3 regions of the Brevibacillus ruminantium genome follow, and region 1 is predicted to be linked to each of the others. Evidence: predicted binding sites of a transcription regulator. Region 1 holds the regulator's gene; each other region holds the start of a gene.
What was found. Region 1 encodes LexA, which represses DNA repair genes until DNA is damaged. Its sites were predicted from a motif close to CGAACATATGTTCG; they were not measured.

Region 1 (7,042 bases):
CTCGATTGTAGAGCGATAGCTTTGCGCGAGCGTGTAGTAAACAGCCCTTGGCTGCAGAAATACCCCTTCCATCAGCTCTTCCCAGGTTTGCAGCCCTCTGTACGCGTGAATCCCTTGCGCAATATCTCCGACGACTGTAAGGGACTGCCGATTCGTCACCAGCCCGATGACGGATATTTCCATGGCACTGAGATCCTGGGCTTCGTCGACGACACTGTGATCAAAGTGGTCGGCCTGTTCCAGTCCTTCGATTAAATGGCGTAAATACAACAGGGGTGCCGCGTCTTCAGGTTCGATCCGTTCATTGGCAAAAATGTCCTTGCTGGAGGCGCAGACATCCTGGATGATTAACTCTTTTGATGTGTCATCATTGCTTTGAATCAGTTCGCCCAGTAAATCTGGGTCGGTAATAAGCTCCCTGTACGCTTCCCATACCTGGAGTTCTGGAAAAATGGAGAAATAATGGTCCAAAACTTGCTCAATCATCGTTTCAAACTTATGCAAGCTCTGTTTGTCCAGATCGATTTTCACTTCACGCAGATGGGCAAACAATTGTTTATTGATCTCCTGCTTAAGATGCTTGCGCAGAGCTTCCAAACGACGACGGTACGGGAGTTGTCCGTATAGTTCCGTGAACAGTTGACGGATCTCTTCTCCTGGGATGGTAAAGACCTGCTGGGTTCGCTTGTAGACAAAGCCTAGTTTTTTAAAGGAGATCCGGTTTTGTGCCACATACGAAAGATAGCGGTGCAATACTTCACGAAAGGCAAGCGATCCTTTAAAACGGAGGCGGTGCAGAGCCACCTGGCGTTCCTTGTCGCTATATGTTTCTTCAAAAAACAGCTGAAGCGGCTTCTGCGGGTCTAATATGCGCCAGCCTTTGGGCAACATGGGTTTGACCAGTTTGGCCGCCCAGTCAAGGAAAGTGGATTGCTGTACATCCTCTACTCCTAACTCGGGAAGCACCTCGGAAATATAGGTAAGAAAGAGACGGTTGGGAGCAAAAACCATAAATTTCTTCGACATCATCGAGTCTTGATAATTGTAGATAAGGTACGAGAGCCGATGGAGAGCTATCGTCGTCTTCCCGCTCCCGGCTACCCCCTGCACCACGACGGGGCGATCTTTGTCCGCGCGGATGATATCATTTTGTTCGGATTGGATGGTCGCCACAATATCCTTCAGCCTGCTGTCGTTCGTCTGGTTCAGGTTGGCAGCCAAAAATTCATCGATGTAGCCTTCCTCCAAAAATTCATCCGGATGGCCCACTTCTCTTTGAATCGTTTCTTTTAAGGCACCATCATAGATACCGGTGATCTTCCCATCCTGCATGGCGAAGTTTCGCTTCAGCCTGACCTCACCGCGGACAATCTCCCGGCCATTGCGAAAAAAGGCATCTTTACTCTCTCCGCTGTAATATAAACCTGCTATCGGTGCCCGCCAATCAACGACGACGGAATCAAAGGTATCGTTTCTGACGATGCCGCGTTTTCCTATGTATACACGATCCAGCTCATATGTTTCGTCTTTCAAAAAATCAACACGTCCAAAGTAGGGTTTTTCCAGTCCTTGATCCTCGAGATAACGAAGCTCTTTTCCCTTTTTATAATTTACCACCTGCTTGACATAGTCATCGGTGAACTCCTTCACCTCTTTTCGCAGGGTGTCCACTTCCCTTTTAATAATCGAACGTGTTTCATCCAGTCGCTTTTGTTCATGTTCGTAATCAGGGTGACGGATCGACATATGTTTCCTCCTTTCTCAATCTCAATTTGTTCGAATTCTACTTATGTAAGAAGCTGTCTCCCGACCCAAATCCCTAGAGCACAGGCACAGAGTCCAAGAAGAATGCTGGAACCCGCATATACAATACCCCGGGAAATTTGCCCCTCACTCAAAAAGGTGACCACTTCGAGAGAAAATGTGGAAAATGTTGTGAATCCCCCGAGCAGACCAGTCGTCAGAAGGAGGTACATCTCTGCTGGTAACAATCCTTTTTCTTTTCCCCAAATCGAAAACAAGCCAATCACAAAGGAACCGAGTACATTCGCAAGCCAGGTACCTGCAGGAATTCCTGGCTGATTCAGTACGAACCCGAGACCATAGCGGAGCATGGAGCCAATGGCTCCGCCGACGGCAACAGCTACCCACGACAGCATCTTATTCCTTTCCCCTTCTGAAGTGATTTGGAACAAAAAGACACCCAAGCAAAAGCGTTGGATGCCATTTTTTTATGTCAATTCTCGTTCAATTAGTGTTTCGTGCTGTTATCTTCAAGATCCTCTACATAGCGGATCGAGTCCAAATTGGACCGCAGCGACGCTTTTACGGCGTCGATGTACTTTTGCCGCAGCTCTTTTTGCTCCTGCTTTTCCTCGTCGGTCAAACCGGCTTCTCGCGATTTCTTGGACAGTTCATTGATCCGTTTGATTTCCGCGTCTGATACCAAAACTGTTTCCCCTCGCTTTCAATGAATGCCGCTCTATTATATCATATCGCCGCTTTGAAGCAAGTAAAAAGCTTTGTGAATCAGGGCTTTATGGGTATCTGAAGTGTCTGGCCCGGATAAATGATTGCTCCATCCAGTTTGTTCCATGACTTGATCTCATTGACCAGATCTCGAACATCCATCCCCTCATCGCTGCGGTGATCAACAGCCAGCTTCCAGAGACTGTCCCCCGGCTGTACAGTTACTTCCTTAACCGCCTGGATGTGCTGCACGGATGGAACAGGCTTTTCTCCGGAAGCAAACACTAGTTCGGTCAATGTATAAAAAAAGAGAGTGAAAGCAGCAAAAAACAGAATCGCGTGACCGCGGGTTATTCCAAACCGCACTTTTCGCTCTGGCTTTTTGGCAAATCGGTTCGTCATCGTCATCGAACTCATCATCATCATCCCCCTGCAAACAAACGTTCTGTATGTTCTTGTCCTCATCATAATGCGAACATGTGTTCATGTCAAGAAAAAAGTCGAACTTATGTTTGTCGAACGCAAGATCCCATGGTATAATATAGAAAACATGTTCGAGAAGATTGAGGTGTGGTTTATGTCCAAACTATCAAATAGACAGCAAGCCATTATCGACTTTATTCGCAAGGAAGTACGGGACAAGGGTTATCCCCCTTCCGTACGCGAAATTGGCGAAGCTGTAGGGCTTGCGTCTAGCTCAACCGTCCATGGCCATTTGGCCAGACTGGAGAAAAAGGGATTAATTCGTCGCGATCCGACAAAGCCGCGTGCGATTGAACTTTTAAAAGAAGATGAGCGTTTTCAGCAAGACGATTTTGATGTGTCAGTTGTACGGGTACCGGTCATCGGCAAAGTAACCGCCGGACAGCCCATCACCGCCGTGGAACAAGTAGAGGACTACTTCCCTCTCCCGGACAGTATTGTTACATCGGACAAGGTGTACATGCTCCGTGTCTCTGGTGACAGTATGATTGAAGCAGGTATTCTCGACGGCGACTATGTCATTGTTCGTCAGCAAAATGTTGCAACCAACGGCGATATTGTCGTAGCCATGACAGAAGAGGACGAAGCAACCGTGAAGCGGTTCTTTAAAGAGAAGCACCACTTCCGCCTGCAGCCTGAGAACTCCACGATGGAACCGATTATTCTGGATTCTGTGACCATTCTGGGGAAAGTGATTGGTGTCTACCGTTTGATTCACTAGGACTGTACAGTAAAAGGCGTTCGCAGGATAAACACTGCGAACGCCTTTTTCTTCTTTTCCTATCCACGATGATCAAATGCTCATTTCCTACAGGGCCACAAAAAACCAGATAATCATGACAATCTGCAGCATTACTTTTACGAGTGCACTGCTCAAAAATCCGATCAATGAGCCCACTCCCGCCTTGACTGCTCGTTCAATCGGCTGATTTTGAAACAGCAGCTCGACCAGCACCACCAATACAAATGGCATGATCAGCATGCCAAATGGGGGAAAGAGAAAAATCCCCAAAAAAATTCCGAGCACTGCTGCCCAAGACGATGCCTTTGAGCCCCCGTATTTTTTTACGAAGTACATGTTGGTGAGCAAATCTGCCCCGTAGAGCAAAATGCTCATAGCAACCATGCCCCACCAGAACGAAGCTGGAAGTCCTGCACCAGGCTCGGCAATAAAAAAGTGATAGATCAGGAAACCGCCCCACAAGAGCAGCGTATCTGGCAGCACAGGAAAAAAGATACCGACGATACTGATCACGAATAAAAGCGATATAATGATCCAAAGCACAATGTCCATATGGTTGACACTCCCTCCTGTATAGGGTATACGGATAAAGGGCGCCTTTTGTTTCTTTCTGCCCCAGTTTTTTGTCCCACAGTATTCCCACAGTCAGATGGTTTGAGTCAAAAATACGGATCGTTCTGAGAGAAAGGGGATTCGAAGGAAATGTTCTCGGCACATGCTCATTACCATTCCCGTGATTGGGCCAACTTGGATTATCTCAAAACCGGCACCCCTCGTCAGCAAGCAGCCTGGCTCGCCTTGGACAGCCTCGGGATTCCGTCCTCGTTACAACAATTTCAGCCCATCCTGACGGGTACGATACCGCTGTCTATCGATCTGGCTGAAAGTGACCTAGATGTCATTTTTTTCGCTGAGGATTTGGATCACTTTGATACCATTTTGAAAGAGAGATACGGCAGCTTGGATCATTACAAGTCGTATCGTACGGAGGTTGCCGGCGTCCCTACCAGCATTACATCGTTTTGGCACCGTGGCTTCTGGCTGGAATGCTTTGCGCAGCCTGTTCCCGTCTCGCAACAAAATGCTTTTCGTCACATGATCATCGAAGCCCGATTACTGCAACTTGCCGGAGATCAAGTCGCAGCTGAAATCCGTTCACTCAAACACAGTGGATTGAAAACCGAACCCGCCTTTGCGCATTTCTTCGGCATTTCCGGTGAGGACCCATACCAGGCATTGCTTGAGCTGGAGGCATACTCGGAAACGGAACTGCGGAAGCTGGTCAAAACAGCGAAGCATAACCAGCCGACAAAACAGGCAAAAATTGAATCAGATTGGCATCGCACATAAACCATCAAACGAAAGCAGGTGCAAAGTCCTATGGATATCGGCTTCCTATCGATTATTCCGTTGCTCTTCATCCTCTTTTTAAACGTAATCAACATCCTCATCAGTGTTTGGGCCTATCGCGATTCTCGCCGGAGAGGAAACAGCAAGGAATTTTCCGTTGTCGTACTCATTGCCCTTTTATTTTTTCCCATTATTGGTTTGATCGTTTATCTGGTTATTCGAAATGACTAGAATCATTACAATCGTGTATTCGCACCAATCAAAGAAGTGATCGTGGGTGTTTTGTGGGGGCCCTTTACAGAATAAGCACCAAAACCACTTCACCCACACCTATAGAAAAACCCTTACACCAATAGGTGCAAGGGCTCTTTCCTGTTAATACGTATTCATATACTGTGTACGCTCCCACTCATGTACACGGGTGCGGAACATATCCCATTCGATCTCTTTTGCGCTGACGAAATGCATTAACGCATGTTCTCCCAGCGCTTCGCACATCACAGGGTTCGCTTTGAGGCATTCGATTGCTTCTTTCAGTGTGGCAGGCAAGCTGGAGATGCCTGCTTCCTCACGCTCCGCCTCGTTCATAATGTAGATATTGCGATCAACTGCAGGCGGTACTTGCAGCTTGTTTTTAATGCCATCCAGACCTGCACGCAGCATGACAGCAAGCGCCAGATACGGGTTAGCTGCCGGGTCTGGATTGCGCGCTTCAATCCTCGTACTCAAACCGCGGGATGCCGGAATGCGGACAAGCGGCGAGCGGTTTTTCGCGGACCATGCTACATAGCAGGGTGCTTCATAGCCAGGCACGAGACGCTTGTAGGAGTTAACCAGCGGGTTGGTAATCGCTGTAAAGCCGCGAGCGTGTTTGAGGATACCTGCCAGATAGTGTTTGGCGATGTCACTCAGGCCAAGTGGATCCTTCTCATCGTAGAAAGCATTTTTCTCGCCCATAAACAGCGATTGGTGCGTATGCATGCCAGAACCGGCGACGCCGAACAGTGGTTTCGGCATAAAGGTTGCGTGAAGACCATGCTTGCGGGCAATGGTTTTAACGACCAGCTTAAACGTCAGAATCTGATCAGCCGCCTGGATGGCGTCTGCGTATTTGAAGTCCACTTCATGTTGACCAGGAGCTGTTTCGTGATGAGAAGCTTCCACCTCGAAGCCCATCCGCTCCAACGTCAGGACAATATCGCGTCGGCAGTTTTCGCCCAGATCAAGCGGAGCAAAGTCAAAGTAACCACCCTGGTCGTTCAAATCCAGTGTCGGTTCTCCCTTGTCATCCATTTTGAACAGGAAAAATTCCGGCTCCGGTCCCACGTTGAAATTCGTAAAGCCCATTTCTTCTGCTTCTTTCAGAGCCCGCTTCAAAATGTAGCGTGGATCTCCTTCAAAAGGTGTGCCATCCGGATTGTAGATGTCACAGATGAGACGCGCCACGTTGCCATGCTCATTGCCCCAAGGGAAAATGACCCATGTGTCCAGATCTGGCACCAGGTACATGTCGGATTCTTCGATGCGGACGAAGCCCTCGATGGAGGAGCCGTCGAACATCATTTTGTTGTCCAGTGCTTTTGGCAGCTGGGATACCGGAATCTCGACGTTTTTGATGATTCCAAGCAGGTCTGTGAATTGCAAGCGAATGTAGTTTACATTCTCTTCCTGGGCTAAACGAAAGATGTCTTCTTTGGTGTACTTGCTCACGATTCTCTCCTCCTATATGCTCTTGGGTCTGAGGTTGTTCAAAAAGCCAGGATGCCGGAAAGCGAGTGGACTCACTTACAAGCATCCTCCGTTTTGAGCAAGCTCTATCAGTGGAAGAAGCGGGATAGCTCTCCACGTATTAACGCATCTTCGCCAGGGCGATTTGCGTTATTGAAAAGGATTTGTTGCTTGAGGAGCTGGTGCAGATCTTGTTCAGTCAATTCTTTGCGCTTGGCCTCCGACTTCACAGTGATTTCTGTTATTTCCGGGGCCGGTTCCTGTAACTGC
Region 2 (7,042 bases), 1.3 Mb from region 1:
TTATAAAGTCGGTTATCCAACTCCAGCCTTAGATGTTAACATAAAAAATGCGGGAAAACAAAGCATCTCTGTTTCTCAGGTGTATGATCTTACAGATAAGATTTCCTATCAATTCAAAGACGCTTTCGAGATTAAACCTGAAGAAGTGAAGCAGATCGTCATCGATTCTCTCCGTACCAAGAAAGAACATGATTTCATCACGATGACTCCTATTCTTTCATACAGAATGGATGACAAGGAGTATTTGTACAACATGCCAGGCGTTCTTTATGGCATTCTTGATTCTGACCAGGATAAAATCAAAAAAATCACTCAACAATTGAAAGAGTAAGAAACATCGAAAGCTACGCTCCGAATTTTAAAATGGAAAAGCCGAATTTTTCCACAGCACAGGAAAAATTCGGCTTTTTTCTTTATGGGATAAGAGGGTGTGGTTGATGGTTGCCCGAGGCACCCGAAAACAGCACGGGATTAACCCAGGTGTTTTTTGTACATCCAAAGAACGCCGCTCTTCATGACACGAGGCATTTGGCCGACGAGGGACATTTTTCCCATGACGCCGAAGCCTTCTTTTTTTCCCAGGGAGCCCAGGAACCCTTTGTGCTTGATGAGGGGCAAGGAAGCGGGGTAATCTTCCCCTTTGAAATCTTTTTTTAATATGACAGCAATCTGTTCACCCTGCAGCTCCGCCGTTTGTGCGCTAGGGGCAATCGGCGTGCTTGCACAGTCACCGACTACATACACATTCGGATGGTTCGGGATCTGATGGTAGGCATTCAGTTTGGCTCGTCCAATATTATCCTTTTCAATCGGCAGGGCGCGAACAATCCGGTTCGCCTGAATACCGGCAGTCCAGACGATCACGTCGCTTTCTACAGGCTCGTCATGGTTGTAGAGCACACCGGGCTCGACACGTTTGACGTTAGCCATGGAAACCAACTGTACGTCATGTTCAATGAACCATTGTGAAGCGTATTCCTGCAATTTTTTCGGAAATGGGCTCAGAATGCTTTCACCGCGGTCTACAATACGAATGTTCAGGTCTGGGCGACTTTCACGAAGCTCGGAAGCCAGTTCCACCCCGCTGAGCCCTCCGCCAACAATCGTCACCGTCCGGTAGGGGTTCAGGTTATTGATGGCCGCGTAAGTATTGCGCGTAGCGGTCATCGACTGAATGGAATGGGTAAACTCGTCGGCTCCGGGAATATCGTGATAACGGTCTTCACAGCCCAGAGCGAGCACCAGCCAGTCGTAGGAGAGCGAGTCCCCGCCCGTGAAATGGACGATGTTCTCATCCAGATCGACACTTGATACTTCTCCGTACTTGATAGTCAACCGGGGATCGCTTGGAAAAGCCACACGTACGGCCATTTCCGGCTCCGTGCCTGCTGCCAGAGCGTAATACTCCGTCTTCAAACCGTGAAACGGCATCCGGTCCACAAGCGTGACGAAGACGTCATCTGGTAACTCAGGGGACAGGATGCGCTCAATAATCCGCAGACCCCCGTATCCTCCGCCAAGGATAACAAGTCGTTTCATAAGAAGGTCTATCCTTTCTTCTGTCCGTTATTTTACAGCACCCACTCTATTGTTAGTCTCTTTTGCTCAAATTGCAAGCAGAATCTTTTTCCCATCAGGTATGCAGTTGTGTTACTGAATTATCACCGAAAAAGCGGTACAATATAGAACGAAAATGTGAAGCCGACAAGTATGGCAGGTGATAAGAAATGAAGGCCTTAGTAGAATTTTGCGCGAGTAACGTTTCTTCCTATACAAAGTCAGTTATGGAAGCGCTGGAAAATGACCCGGAGCTGGATGTGGATGTGCTGGAATACGGCTGCCTGGGTTATTGCGGCGAGTGCTATATGCTGCCCTTTGCACTGGTCAACGGCGAGCTGATTCAGGCGGAAACAGCGGAAGAGCTGTTGAACAAGATCAAAGTGAAGCTGAAGGAAGACGAGGAAGCGGAGGATCTCTTTCCCTTTTGACCCGGAAGGAACGTTGCGGAGCAAAGCAAAGAAAGAAGCGGCGAAACGAAGACCAGAGGGGCAAAGCGGAGAATGAAGGGGAAAGCAGGCATCACTGGGCAAGTCAGCAAGAACGCCAAGAGGAACATAAAACTCCACGAGTAACATAAAAAGAAGGACTGTCCCTGGTCGATATGCTCTCCTTTAAGTATACAGGTGAAATCATTAAACCTGCTACTGTAAGGAAGAGCCTATCCATTTGCAAAATAAATCTGCAAAAGGGACAGTCCTTTTGGTTTAGTATTCCTTCACTACGTTGTAGAAGGTGTCGCGCTCCAGCGCACGCTTGCCCGCGCCCTTGATCAGCCAGACCAGCTCATCTACGGTGAGGGCCTGCTGCGTAAGAGCACCTGCGGAGTGGCTGATGCGCTCCTCGATCAGGGTTCCGTGCACATCGGACATCCCCATGGTGAGGGAGATCTGGGTCAGCTGGGTACCGATGTTGATAAAGTACGCCTTGATATGCGGGAAGTTATCCATCATCAAGCGGCTGATTGCCATGGTTTTGAGATCGTCAATAGCGGAGTTGCGGCGTTTAATACCGGCAGTCGCTTTGATCGGTTGGACGGCCAGCGGGATAAAGACCAGAAAGCCGTTGGTTTCATCCTGCAGCTCGCGCAGACGGAGCATGTGGATGACGCGCTCTTCCAGCGTTTCGATGGAGCCGTAGAGCATGGTAGAGTGCGTTTTCATTCCCATTTGATGAGCGGTGCGATGAACCTGCAGATACATGTCCGTCGTCGCTTTTTCCGGGCTCATTTTCAGACGGTAGCGCTCCGTCAGGATCTCTGCGCCTCCACCCGTCAAGCTCTCGATGCCTGCTTTTCTCAGCTCTTCCAGCACGCCCTGAATAGACAGGCCGGAGATGCGTGAAAAGAATTCGATTTCCGCACCGGTGTAAGCCTTCATGGTCACGTGTGGATAGGCCTTTTTCAGCGTGCGGATGTTGTCGAGATAGTAATCAAACGGCTGGTGCTGGTTGTGACCGCCTACGATATGAAACTCGCGAATGCCTTCGTGGTAGCGGGTTTCTACATAATGAAGGAGCTCTTCTTGGCTCATCGTGTAAGCGCCATCTTCTCCCTCGTCACGACGGAATCCGCAGAATTTGCAATGCGCTTCACAGACGTTGGTAGGATTGATGTACATGTTTTGAATAAAGTAAACATTGTCACCGTTTATCCGCTGATTGACCAGATTGGCCAGTTGGCCGATGGTAAGCAGGTCATGGGAGTTAAACAGAGTGACCCCGTCCTCCAGAGTGAGACGCTCGCCGCTCATGACTTTGGCCGCAATATCGGTCAGGTTCTTGTCCTGAATCACAAGGGTGTCGAGTGCCATATCAAACACTTCCCTTCTCCAATAAGTACTCATACCATTGATGTTGTCGTTTTTCTCCGATTGGAAAAACCTGGCTTATCGCCAAGTCCAATAGCGAAAGCCTTAGTTTTTCTTGTACTTTCGTCATTTAACGCGTTAGCGAAGTTAAACTTTCCGAAAGTAGAACAAAAGCATCTATATTATAAACCTCTTCCGATAGACGAACAATATCAGAAGTTCTAAGAAACAGAAACTGTAAAAATCTTACAATTGTCGGCAAAATTCCAGATCTTTCATGGTTATTTAAGGAAATTTTGTTTGCCTAATGCCTTTGTATCTTGTAAAATAAAGGTACGAAAGCCTTAAAATTTTAGGAGGAGCTTCAGCAATGCGGGAAGTTTTGCTTGAGAAAATTGAACTCCTTCGACAGCGTATGGTTAGTATGGGGTTAGAGTTTGGGTTGGATCATCCAGAAGTCTTGGAGTATAGTAAACAAATTGATCAACTGCACAACGAACTGAACCAAATAGATCATAATCTGTCCAAGGTAGGTAAAAAAAATCCGGCTTACTGCTTTTACTTTCTGGATCAAAAGGCTCATTTTGCATAGGAGGGGAGACCCTCTTTTTTTGCTGTCCGTTTTCGGGCGCCAGCAAAGTGTAATGCAGTCTTGAGGGCAGGGCTGTTTCTTAGGTATACTGAAAGGAGAACGCCGCAACCTAGTAAAAACGGCTGACAAGGAGGGAAATGTATGATTACCATATCCGAGCAAGCCGCCCTGAAGGTAAAAGAAATGCTGGCGGCGGAAGAAAATCCGAACCTGTTTCTGCGTGTAGGAGTCCGTCCCGGCGGTTGCAGTGGCTTTACCTATGGCATGGGCTGGGATCAGGAGATCAAAGAAGGGGACCAAACCTTCGAGCAGAATGGAGTCAAGATTGTTGTCGACAAAGACAGCTACCTATATATCAAAGGCACAGAGATCGACTTCAAGGAATCGCTGATGGGCGGGGGCTTCTCTATCCATAACCCGAACGCGATCGCTTCCTGCGGCTGCGGGTCGTCGTTCAAAACGGCACTGGCTGCGGGCAAGGAAGAGAAGTGCGACGACTAAACGGTCAAAAACGGTTATATTTGAAAGTCAAACAATGAAAAAACCTCTCCGGACTTGCGTCAGATCAAATGCGCGAGATACCGGAGAGGTTTTTGGTTATTTTTGTCCTTGCACATTCCGAAAATGAGAGTAAAATAGGAACAAATGTTCTTGTTGGAGGGTATCGGAATGGAAAAGAACTTCGAAGCGTCTTCAGATTGTCTGCAAAGGGACCGCCACAATCCAGGGTCGGCAACGTCAGGTTACATGGAAACCGTGACGTCCCCGCTCATGGCACCACAGCTTGCGCAGCGACCGGTCGTGGACGAGGACGATTTTGGCGAAATGTGCTTCCGCGTCTATGATTCGACGCAATATGACTACGCCATTACGGTCTCCTGGTTCCGTGAGCAGGCAGACGGACTGGGCATAGTGGAAACGGCATGGGGGGTCGTGCGTAAAATCGATCCCTTGACCAAACAGTTCAAGCTGGTCAATGACTGGGAGGCGCACTGGATTGGGGTAGAGGATTTGGTACGCGTCGTCAAGACGAAGCGGGCCGATTGCCAGTAGCAAAGTTCCCGGCAAAGCCAGGCGATGCCAGTTGCAGGGACTCCACAATCAGGCGATTGGCCGGACCGTAAACCCCAAATCGAACCGATTTCACGTAACTTGCCACACCCAACCGGAGTGCCGAAGGTTTTCGACTGCATTCATGCGTTCTATTTGCGTTGCTCAGTCTTTTCGCGAGGTGAAAGCGTTCAGGTAGTCCATCATTGACTGGTCGATATCCCGGCTTTCCGCCAGCTTTGCTCCTCCCTCTTCGGTCACCTGATAGGACCATACGCTGGAGCGCTGTTGATCCTGACCGTTCTTGTCCTTGACGGTCCAGATTCGTTCAAAACGGACGAGGTAGTCACCGCGGTACAGAAGCTTTACTTTTGTCCTTAGCGTAGTGGTTGCCACGGTTTCGGGGATGCCTTTGACAGGGACCACTTTTGCTTCACCTGTGTTGGAAGGAAACTCCCGTTTATTTGCCAGGGCCAAGTCGACGGCCTCCTGGACTGTAAATTCTCGTTCGCGGTACAGCTCCTCCAAACCAGGCTCGCCTCCTTGCATGCCCCATACGAGGAAGAAGCGGCCATCGTAGTTCTTCGTCAGAGCAAGATTAAAGTAAGGACCCCATGCCAAGCTGTCTCCGCTTTCTATCTTTTCTGCTGTTGGCGAGCCAAAAGCGGGGGCATAGAAGGCCTCCAGATTTTTTTTCAACTGTTGGACTTTCTGTTCATCTCTGCTTTCGATCTGATAGCGGGCCGCGTACAGGAAGCCATTCTGAAAATGAAGCGACAGCACTGCCTGCTCATTTCCCAAAACAACCGGCATGGTTGCTTCATGCAACCCGGCTTCCCCCAGTCCTTCCAGACCTCCTTGAGGCCCCAGTTCGCCAAGCTCGGGGAAAAGCCTCTTGGCTTCGTCGTAGGTCATCCCCAGCTCGAATACCCGATACAGCTCCAATCGTTCTTCTTCTGTCTGCCAGGACACAGCTGCTGGTTTGGGCTCTGTTGGCAGTTCATGGCCAGGAGAAGTCGCGCGAAAAGGAGAGGGTTCAGGAGGAGCGGTCAAATGCTGCCCGGGATCGGTATCGGGCTGCAGAGAAAAAGGCTGTATCCAGAGAAACAGGGCAGCCGCGACAGCGATGCCGGCCAGCGCCCATTGACGAGCGAAGCTTCGCTTTCCCTTGGTTTGCGATGCTGTCAGAGAAGCCATGGTGCGCTGCTCGAGCTTGCGTGCTTCTTCTGGTGTGAGTCTGAGAGCCTGATGGACAAGCTCTTTTCGGTTGGTTAGCTGTTGCTCAAGGATATCCAATCATGATCTCCTCCTTTCAAAGATTGTCTGAGCTTTTCCAATCCGCGCGATATCCTGACGCGTATGGTCGATTCCTTTACGCCAAGAAGCTCGGCAATTTCCGGCGATTTGACCTCCTCAAAATAGTAGAGCACGATGACTTCCCGGTACTTGGTCGGGAGCGCCATCACCGTCCGGACGAGCTCATCGTTTTGGAACTGCTGCATGATCTGGTGCTCGATCGACTCAGAGGCGTTATTTTCAAAAAAGGTAGACGTAAGGATCGTCTTGCGATGATTCCATGATTTTAAGTAATCCTTTGCGGTATTGATGGCAATCCGGTACAGCCAGGTCTCGGGGCGAGCCTCTGCGCGGAAGGATTCAAATTTTTGGTAGGCTTTGACGAATACCTCCTGGGTCAAATCCTCGGCAGTTGCTCTATTTTTTACATAGTAATAGATCGTCCGAAACACCAGGGAGTGGTACAGGGACACCCACTCCCGAATGATCTGTTCTTTTTTCTTGGCCAGCGGTTCTACGGGAATCACCTCCTCTTTCTTACGCTTATTTGACGAGGCATCCAACCGGAGTGCTACAGAAAAAGCGTCTTCCAGTACTTGGGCGTATTTCGGTCGTAACCCTTTTCTTTCCAAAGTTCACCAATCGTTCGCCGGTTCGTCAAAGTTCGTTCACAGATTCCCAGATTCTGGACTGCATTTTTCGTTACAATAGAACTGTAGAACTTGCAGAATTTGCATGA
Region 3 (7,042 bases), 2.5 Mb from region 1:
ATTGCCGACCCGCTCAAAGAAGGAGTGCCTGTTTATCGGAAAGGACAGTTCACAGAAGACGGGGCATTTGTCATCGCGGTCAACCCGGTGAACGGTTCCATTCTCGAGCTGACTGCAGAACCATATGATCAAGTAACCTATCCTGAACGGAAAAAAGCCGTTACGGAACAGGCAGCTCTGTCCGCACTCTTAAAAGCGTACCCGCTTGAGCTTTCATACGTGAAGATCTGGAGCAAGGCAGAAAGGGCAACGGAAGCAACAGAGCCAGCACCGGAGTGGAAATTGGCTTATGACTTGTCCTTCCGGCAGTCCCGCGCACATTGCTTCTGCGGGGGAGAGGAAAAAGTGGACACGACGGTTTACATCGATGCCTTGACTGGAAAAGTGGTTGTAGATGAATAAATGAGATTGTGCATTGGCAGCCATATTCGCATGTTAAAAACCGTTCGGGGATGAAGCCGAGCGGTTTTTTCAGAGCGACAGTATTGGTTTCAGGTTCCTGCCACAGGGAAACGAAATATCAGCAAAATTCCCCAATCACAGAGAGTTAAGTATTTCAGGGTGTCGTGATTCCCAATCTCGACTGATTTTCCAATCACCATTTTCGTTTACAATGTCCGCCTGGCATTTTACGGTTTCAGATTTTGTCTCTTTTTTATCATAAGAAGTATAAGTAAGCGTCATCGTGTAGCTAACTTGAAATTTGTCCGTATCTTTTTCGATTTGATCAATAACAACACTTTCTACGAGCACAGTATAGCTCTTCTCAGCTGAATGAACTGCTGTATAAGCATCTCGATTATTTACAAACAATTGGTGTGTATGATCGGTCAAATACGGCTTAACTTTTTCGTTAATTTCATCCGCTACTTGCTGTCGATTTGAGGTAGTAATGGTGACAGGTTCTATTTGATATTGGGCCTGCTTATAGCTGGTAATAAGCTTAGATGCATTCTCGCCTGGTTCTGCAGAAGATGAGCAACCAAGTAAGGTGAAGAACAACAGCACAAAGGTGATAAGGAATTTCACTTTCATTAATCGTCCTCCTTTAAATGACTTAACATTTACCAGATTATACCACATATTCCACGGTATATATCCCGGTAAAAGCGTTATCTTTTAGCCGATTTAAGGGGCAAAATGAAAAACACCGTCACGGTGTTGATAGCACCATGCCGGTGAAGTACTTGACGGTTCCCTTCGGTATATCGGCTTAGCTTACTTGCAAAGTGTGCGAAATGACCGCCTTAGCCAGCCACAGCTCAAGGGTGGTCATTTCTTTTGATCAAGGCAATGACGATAATAAAAGCCACCGGCTAAGCCGATGGCTATAGCGATACGAATAGAGGCTATATGAGGAAAGTGGTTCTTAGGTATAGGCTTGGGCCTCGTATCCCGTAATTTGATTCAGCTTCACCTTTTTCCCGTCGTCCAGGACAAATTCGACCAGACCGTTTTTCATGCTGACCGCTTTGATCAGCCCGCTGCTCTCGGTTGTCGACGAGCTGCCGTCAGGCTGCGTATTCGACTCGGTAAAGGTGATGGAGTAGCCGATCATCTGCGCGTATTGCAGCGTATGGTCCATGGGCAGGTTTTCCGGCTTGACCGACATCCCGGTAATATTCTCTACGCCGATGGAAGACCCATTGTCCAACTGAAATTGAACGGCATTGTTTTTCATGGTAAAGCCGACGATCACACCGTTTTTGATCTCGTCTACCGTGCTTGACTGTCCATTTTGATCTACCTGTCTGGACTCCTTGTAGGAGACCTCTTTGCCGATCATGTCGGCGTATTTCAGACTGTTGTCCAGACTGTTGCCGGAGAAGCCTTTGGACTCCAGGCCTTCAACCCAGTCGCGGGCAATAGGTGTTGGCTCGTCTTTCATGCGGAAATAGATTTTCCCCTGATCGAGGTAAACGGACTCGATCATCGCTGTTTTTTTCGTATGTGTGACATCTCCAGTCAGCTCATCTTTCTGCTGCAGATCATAGGTGGCTGTTCGGCCGATCAGGTTTTCGTATTCACGCAGGGTAAGCATGCTGTTGTTGGATTGCTCCATCAGCATGGTCATTTTGGTCAGCTTTTCGACCATCGTCATCATGCTGGTCTGCTGCAGGAATTGCGAGTTGTCCATTGGCGAGAGCGGGTCTTGCTGCTTCAATTGCTCCAGCATCAGCTTCATAAAGGCGTTCTGGTCCAGCTCGGTGGAGAATTCCTTTTTTCCTTTGTAGCTGAGATGGGGCTGTATATTCGAACTGTTGTTGACTTTGACTGTATCTGACATGGTGAACCTCCCTGTCTTTGACGGGTGCTTCAATGCAAAACGTTCTTCTTTCAAAGGTATCGGCAAATGGGGCTCCAAAGTAAAGACAAACATTTGTTCGAATTTCCGGCTTATTTTTTGAACGAATGTGTTATAATGGAAATGAGATGTGACAAGGAGATGAACGAGGGAATGGACCGTTTTGAATTGGTATCGGAGTTTCAGCCGTCCGGTGACCAGCCGACAGCCATTGCCGGTCTGGTCGAAGGAGTGCTGGCCGGCAAGCGGCATCAGACACTCCTGGGGGCGACAGGTACGGGGAAGACCTTTACGGCTGCCCAGGTAATTGCCCAAGTGAACAAGCCGACGCTGGTCATGGCCCACAACAAGACGCTCGCTGCGCAGTTGTGCGCCGAATTCAAGGAGTTTTTCCCGAACAACGCCGTGGAATACTTCGTCAGCTACTACGATTACTATCAACCGGAAGCGTACATTCCCCAGTCGGACACGTATATAGAAAAGGATTCCAGCGTCAACGACGAGATCGACAAGCTCCGCCACTCCGCGACGAGTGCGCTGTTTGAGCGGCGCGATGTGATCATCGTCGCTTCGGTGTCTTGCATATACGGCTTGGGTTCACCGGAAGAATACCGGGAGCTGCTGCTGTCGCTGCGTGTTGGCATGGAAAAAGGCCGGGATGAGATCCTGCACCGTCTGGTGGACATCCAGTACGACCGCAATGACATCAACTTCACCCGCGGCACATTCCGCGTCCGTGGAGACGTGGTGGAGATCTTTCCGGCGTCCCACAGCGAACAGGCCATTCGCGTCGAGTTTTTCGGTGATGAGATCGAGCGGATTACATCCATTGATGTCCTGACCGGAGAAATCTTGGGGCAGCGTGATCATGTCGCGATCTTCCCTGCTTCCCACTACGTCACGCGGGAAGAGAAGATGAAGCGTGCAGTTCAAAACATCGAGCTGGAGCTGGAGAAAAGACTGGCGGAATTCCGTGAGGCCGGCAAGCTGCTGGAGGCCCAGCGTCTGGAGCAGCGCACCCGCTACGATATTGAGATGATGCTGGAGATGGGCTTTTGCTCCGGCATTGAAAACTACTCGCGTCACCTCACGGGCTTGCCCGAGGGGCACGCGCCGTATACCTTGATCGATTATTTTCCTGATGATTTTCTGCTCATCATGGATGAGTCGCATATGACACTGCCGCAGGTTCGTGCGATGTACAACGGGGACCGCGCCAGAAAGGACGTCCTGGTAGAGCATGGCTTCCGCCTGCCGTCCGCGCGCGATAACCGCCCGCTTAAATTTGAAGAGTTTGAAGCCAAGGTACACCAGGCGATTTACGTGTCAGCTACGCCTGGACCCTATGAGCTGGAGCGTTGCCCAGAGGTCGTACAGCAGGTGATCCGTCCGACCGGTCTGATCGATCCTACCGTAACTGTCCGCCCGATCAAAGGGCAGATTGACGATCTGATCGGAGAGATTCAGGCGACGATTGCCAAAGATGAGCGTGTGTTGGTCACCACCCTGACGAAAAAGATGTCGGAAGATCTGACTGACTACCTGAAGGATGTCGGCATCAAGGTGCGTTATCTCCACTCGGATATCAAGACGATTGAGCGCATGCAGATTCTGCGTTCCCTCCGTCTTGGCGAATTTGACGTGCTGATCGGGATTAACCTGCTGCGGGAGGGCTTGGACCTGCCGGAGGTCTCGCTTGTCGCGATCCTGGATGCGGACAAAGAGGGCTTCCTGCGCAACGAGCGCTCTTTGATCCAGACGATTGGCCGCGCTGCCCGGAATGCTGAGGGACGGGTCATCATGTACGCGGACAAAATAACGGATTCGATGCAGGCGGCGATCCGCGAGACTGAGCGCCGTCGTGCGATCCAGACAGAATACAATGAGAAAAACGGAATTACGCCGCAGACGGTCAAGAAGGCGGTCCGTGAAGTCATCGAAGCGACCAAAGTAGCGGAAGAGAAAGCGGACTACCTGCCGCATGCAGAATTTAAGAAGATGCCGAAAAAAGATCGTCTGCTGGTAATCGAACGGATGGAAGAAGAAATGAAAGAAGCCGCGCGCAACCTTTTGTTCGAGCGCGCAGCCGAATTGCGTGATTTGATTCTTGAGCTGAAGGCAGAGCTCTAAGGAGAGGTAACGACATGCCATTGGAACATATTGTGGTAAAAGGTGCCCGTGCTCACAACCTGAAAAACGTCGATGTCGTCATTCCGCGTGACAAATTCGTTGTGCTTACGGGATTGTCCGGCTCGGGTAAATCATCGCTTGCATTTGATACGATCTATGCAGAAGGACAGCGCCGGTACGTGGAGTCGCTTTCTGCTTACGCCCGACAATTTCTCGGGCAGATGGACAAGCCGGATGTGGACTCGATTGAGGGACTGTCCCCTGCCATCTCGATTGACCAGAAGACGACCAGTCGCAATCCGCGATCCACGGTTGGAACTGTAACCGAAATCTACGATTACCTGCGCCTCTTGTACGCCCGTGTCGGCAGAGCCATCTGCCCGCATCACGGCATCGAGATTCAGTCACAGACCATCGAACAGATGGTGGATCGTGTGATGGAATACCCGGAACGCACTCGTTTGCAGATTCTGGCGCCGATGGTGCAGGGACGAAAAGGGGAGCATGTCAAGCTTCTGGAGGATATCCGCAAACAGGGCTTTGTCCGCGTGCGGGTAAACGGAGAGATTCGCGATCTCTCCGAAGAAATCAAGCTGGAGAAAAACAAAAAACACAGCATCGAGGTCGTCGTAGACCGGATCGTGGTCAAACCGGATGTACAGGCGCGTCTGGCTGATTCTCTGGAGACAGCGCTTCGTTTGGCGGACGGGAAAGTGATCGTGGACGTCATGGAACAGGAAGAGCTGCTGTTTAGCGAAAAGCATGCCTGCCCGATCTGCGGTTTTTCCATCGGTGAGCTGGAGCCGCGCATTTTCTCCTTCAACAGTCCGTTCGGTGCCTGCCCGGAGTGCGATGGATTGGGTGTCAAGCTGGAGGTAGACCCGGATCTGGTCGTCCCGGATATCACGAAATCGCTGAATGACGGAGCGGTCGGGGCCTGGGAACCAAAATCCTCCACGTATTATCAACAACTGCTGGAGTCAGCCTGCCGGCACTTTGGCATTCGGCTGGATATCCCCTATGAGGAGCTTTCAGACGAACATAAACAGATCCTGATGTACGGAAGCCAGGGAGAGAAAATCCAGTTCCGGTATGAAAATGAGTTTGGACAGGTTCGAGAGGCGACTGTTCCGTACGAAGGGGTCATCCCCAACCTGCAGCGCCGCCATCTGGAGACCAGCTCTGATTATATCCGCGAGCAGATTGAAGGCTTCATGAGCCAGAAGCATTGTCCGGTCTGCAAGGGACATCGCCTGCGTCAGGAAAGTCTTGCGGTGCGGGTGGGAGATCGCAGCATCTCGGAGTTGACGGATCTGTCGATCATCGATGCCCGTCAATTCGTCGATTCGCTGGATCTGACGGAAAAAGAGGCGAAGATCGCCAACCTGATCCTCAAAGAGATCAAGGCTCGCCTTCACTTCCTGATTGACGTCGGTCTTGATTATCTGACACTCAGCCGCGCCGCCGGTACGCTCTCAGGCGGAGAGGCGCAGCGAATCCGGCTGGCCACCCAGATTGGGTCCAGCTTGATGGGGGTTCTCTACATCCTGGATGAGCCGAGTATCGGGCTGCATCAGCGTGACAACGCCCGTCTGATCAAGACTTTGGAGCACATGACCAAGCTGGGCAATACGCTGATCGTCGTCGAGCATGACGAGGATACAATGATGGCGTGTGACTATATCATCGACATTGGTCCTGGTGCCGGCATACACGGGGGAAATATCATTGCCGCCGGAACGCCTCAGGAAGTAATGGAAAACCCTGATTCTTTGACCGGAGCTTATCTGAGCGGACGCAAATTCATCCCGGTTCCGATGGAGCGCCGTCAGCCCAATGGTAAATGGCTGACGATTGAAGGGGCCAAAGAGAATAACCTCAAGAACGTAACGGCAAAGCTTCCTCTTGGTCTTTTTGTTGCTGTGACCGGGGTGTCGGGCTCAGGAAAAAGTACGCTGATTAATGAAATTCTCTACAAAACACTGGCCCGCGATCTGAATCGGGCCAAGGCCAAGCCGGGCGAGCATCGGCGAATTAACGGACTGGAGCATCTGGACAAGGTCATCGATATCGACCAGTCTCCGATTGGCCGGACACCGCGCTCCAATCCGGCAACCTATACCGGCGTGTTTGACGATATCCGCGATCTGTTTTCTTCGACCAATGAAGCCAAGGTTCGCGGCTACAAAAAAGGCCGCTTTAGTTTCAACGTAAAGGGAGGCCGCTGCGAAGCGTGCAGCGGTGACGGGATTATCAAAATCGAAATGCACTTCCTGCCGGATGTGTACGTGCCATGCGAAGTATGCCACGGAAAACGCTATAACCGGGAGACGCTGGAAGTGAAATACAAAGGGAAGAGCATCGCCGATGTTCTGGAGATGACGATCGAGGATTCCCTGGAGTACTTCCGCAACCTGCCGAGAATTGAGCGGAAGCTGCAAACGCTGGTTGATGTCGGACTCGGTTACATGAAACTGGGCCAACCAGCCACGACGCTCTCTGGAGGAGAAGCGCAGCGTGTCAAGCTGGCTTCGGAGCTGTATCGCCGAAGCTCAGGCCGCACACTCTACATCCTTGACGAGCCTACTACCGGCCTGCACACAGATG

Region 2: NDK47_RS05920 (YolD-like family protein) is a predicted target of LexA. The motif match lies at 4,596-4,609, and genes of this name have one in related genera.
Region 3: uvrB (excinuclease ABC subunit UvrB) is a predicted target of LexA. The motif match lies at 2,374-2,387, and genes of this name have one in related genera.

The regions. Positions count from the first base shown of each region.
Region 1 covers NZ_CP098755.1:2,544,624-2,551,665, reverse strand. The annotation lists gene NDK47_RS12550 (HelD family protein) at 1-1,746, opposite strand, end outside; gene crcB (fluoride efflux transporter CrcB) at 1,788-2,159, opposite strand; gene NDK47_RS12540 (DUF896 domain-containing protein) at 2,252-2,449, opposite strand; gene yneA (cell division suppressor protein YneA) at 2,530-2,886, opposite strand; gene lexA (transcriptional repressor LexA) at 3,047-3,673, shown strand; gene NDK47_RS12525 (DUF456 domain-containing protein) at 3,761-4,246, opposite strand; gene NDK47_RS12520 (DUF4269 domain-containing protein) at 4,397-5,044, shown strand; gene NDK47_RS12515 (PLDc N-terminal domain-containing protein) at 5,075-5,275, shown strand; gene glnA (type I glutamate--ammonia ligase) at 5,420-6,754, opposite strand; gene NDK47_RS12505 (MerR family transcriptional regulator) at 6,862-7,042, opposite strand, start outside.
Region 2 covers NZ_CP098755.1:1,206,990-1,214,031, forward strand. The annotation lists gene NDK47_RS05890 (hypothetical protein) at 1-331, shown strand, start outside; gene NDK47_RS05895 (NAD(P)/FAD-dependent oxidoreductase) at 472-1,539, opposite strand; gene NDK47_RS05900 (DUF1450 domain-containing protein) at 1,728-1,988, shown strand; gene mqnE (aminofutalosine synthase MqnE) at 2,265-3,368, opposite strand; gene NDK47_RS05910 (aspartyl-phosphate phosphatase Spo0E family protein) at 3,736-3,957, shown strand; gene erpA (iron-sulfur cluster insertion protein ErpA) at 4,099-4,458, shown strand; gene NDK47_RS05920 (YolD-like family protein) at 4,627-5,010, shown strand; gene NDK47_RS05925 (hypothetical protein) at 5,173-6,303, opposite strand; gene NDK47_RS05930 (sigma-70 family RNA polymerase sigma factor) at 6,279-6,830, opposite strand.
Region 3 covers NZ_CP098755.1:5,004,891-5,011,932, reverse strand. The annotation lists gene NDK47_RS24705 (hypothetical protein) at 1-402, shown strand, start outside; gene NDK47_RS24700 (hypothetical protein) at 538-1,035, opposite strand; gene NDK47_RS24695 (flagellar hook assembly protein FlgD) at 1,370-2,287, opposite strand; gene uvrB (excinuclease ABC subunit UvrB) at 2,459-4,435, shown strand; gene uvrA (excinuclease ABC subunit UvrA) at 4,450-7,042, shown strand, end outside.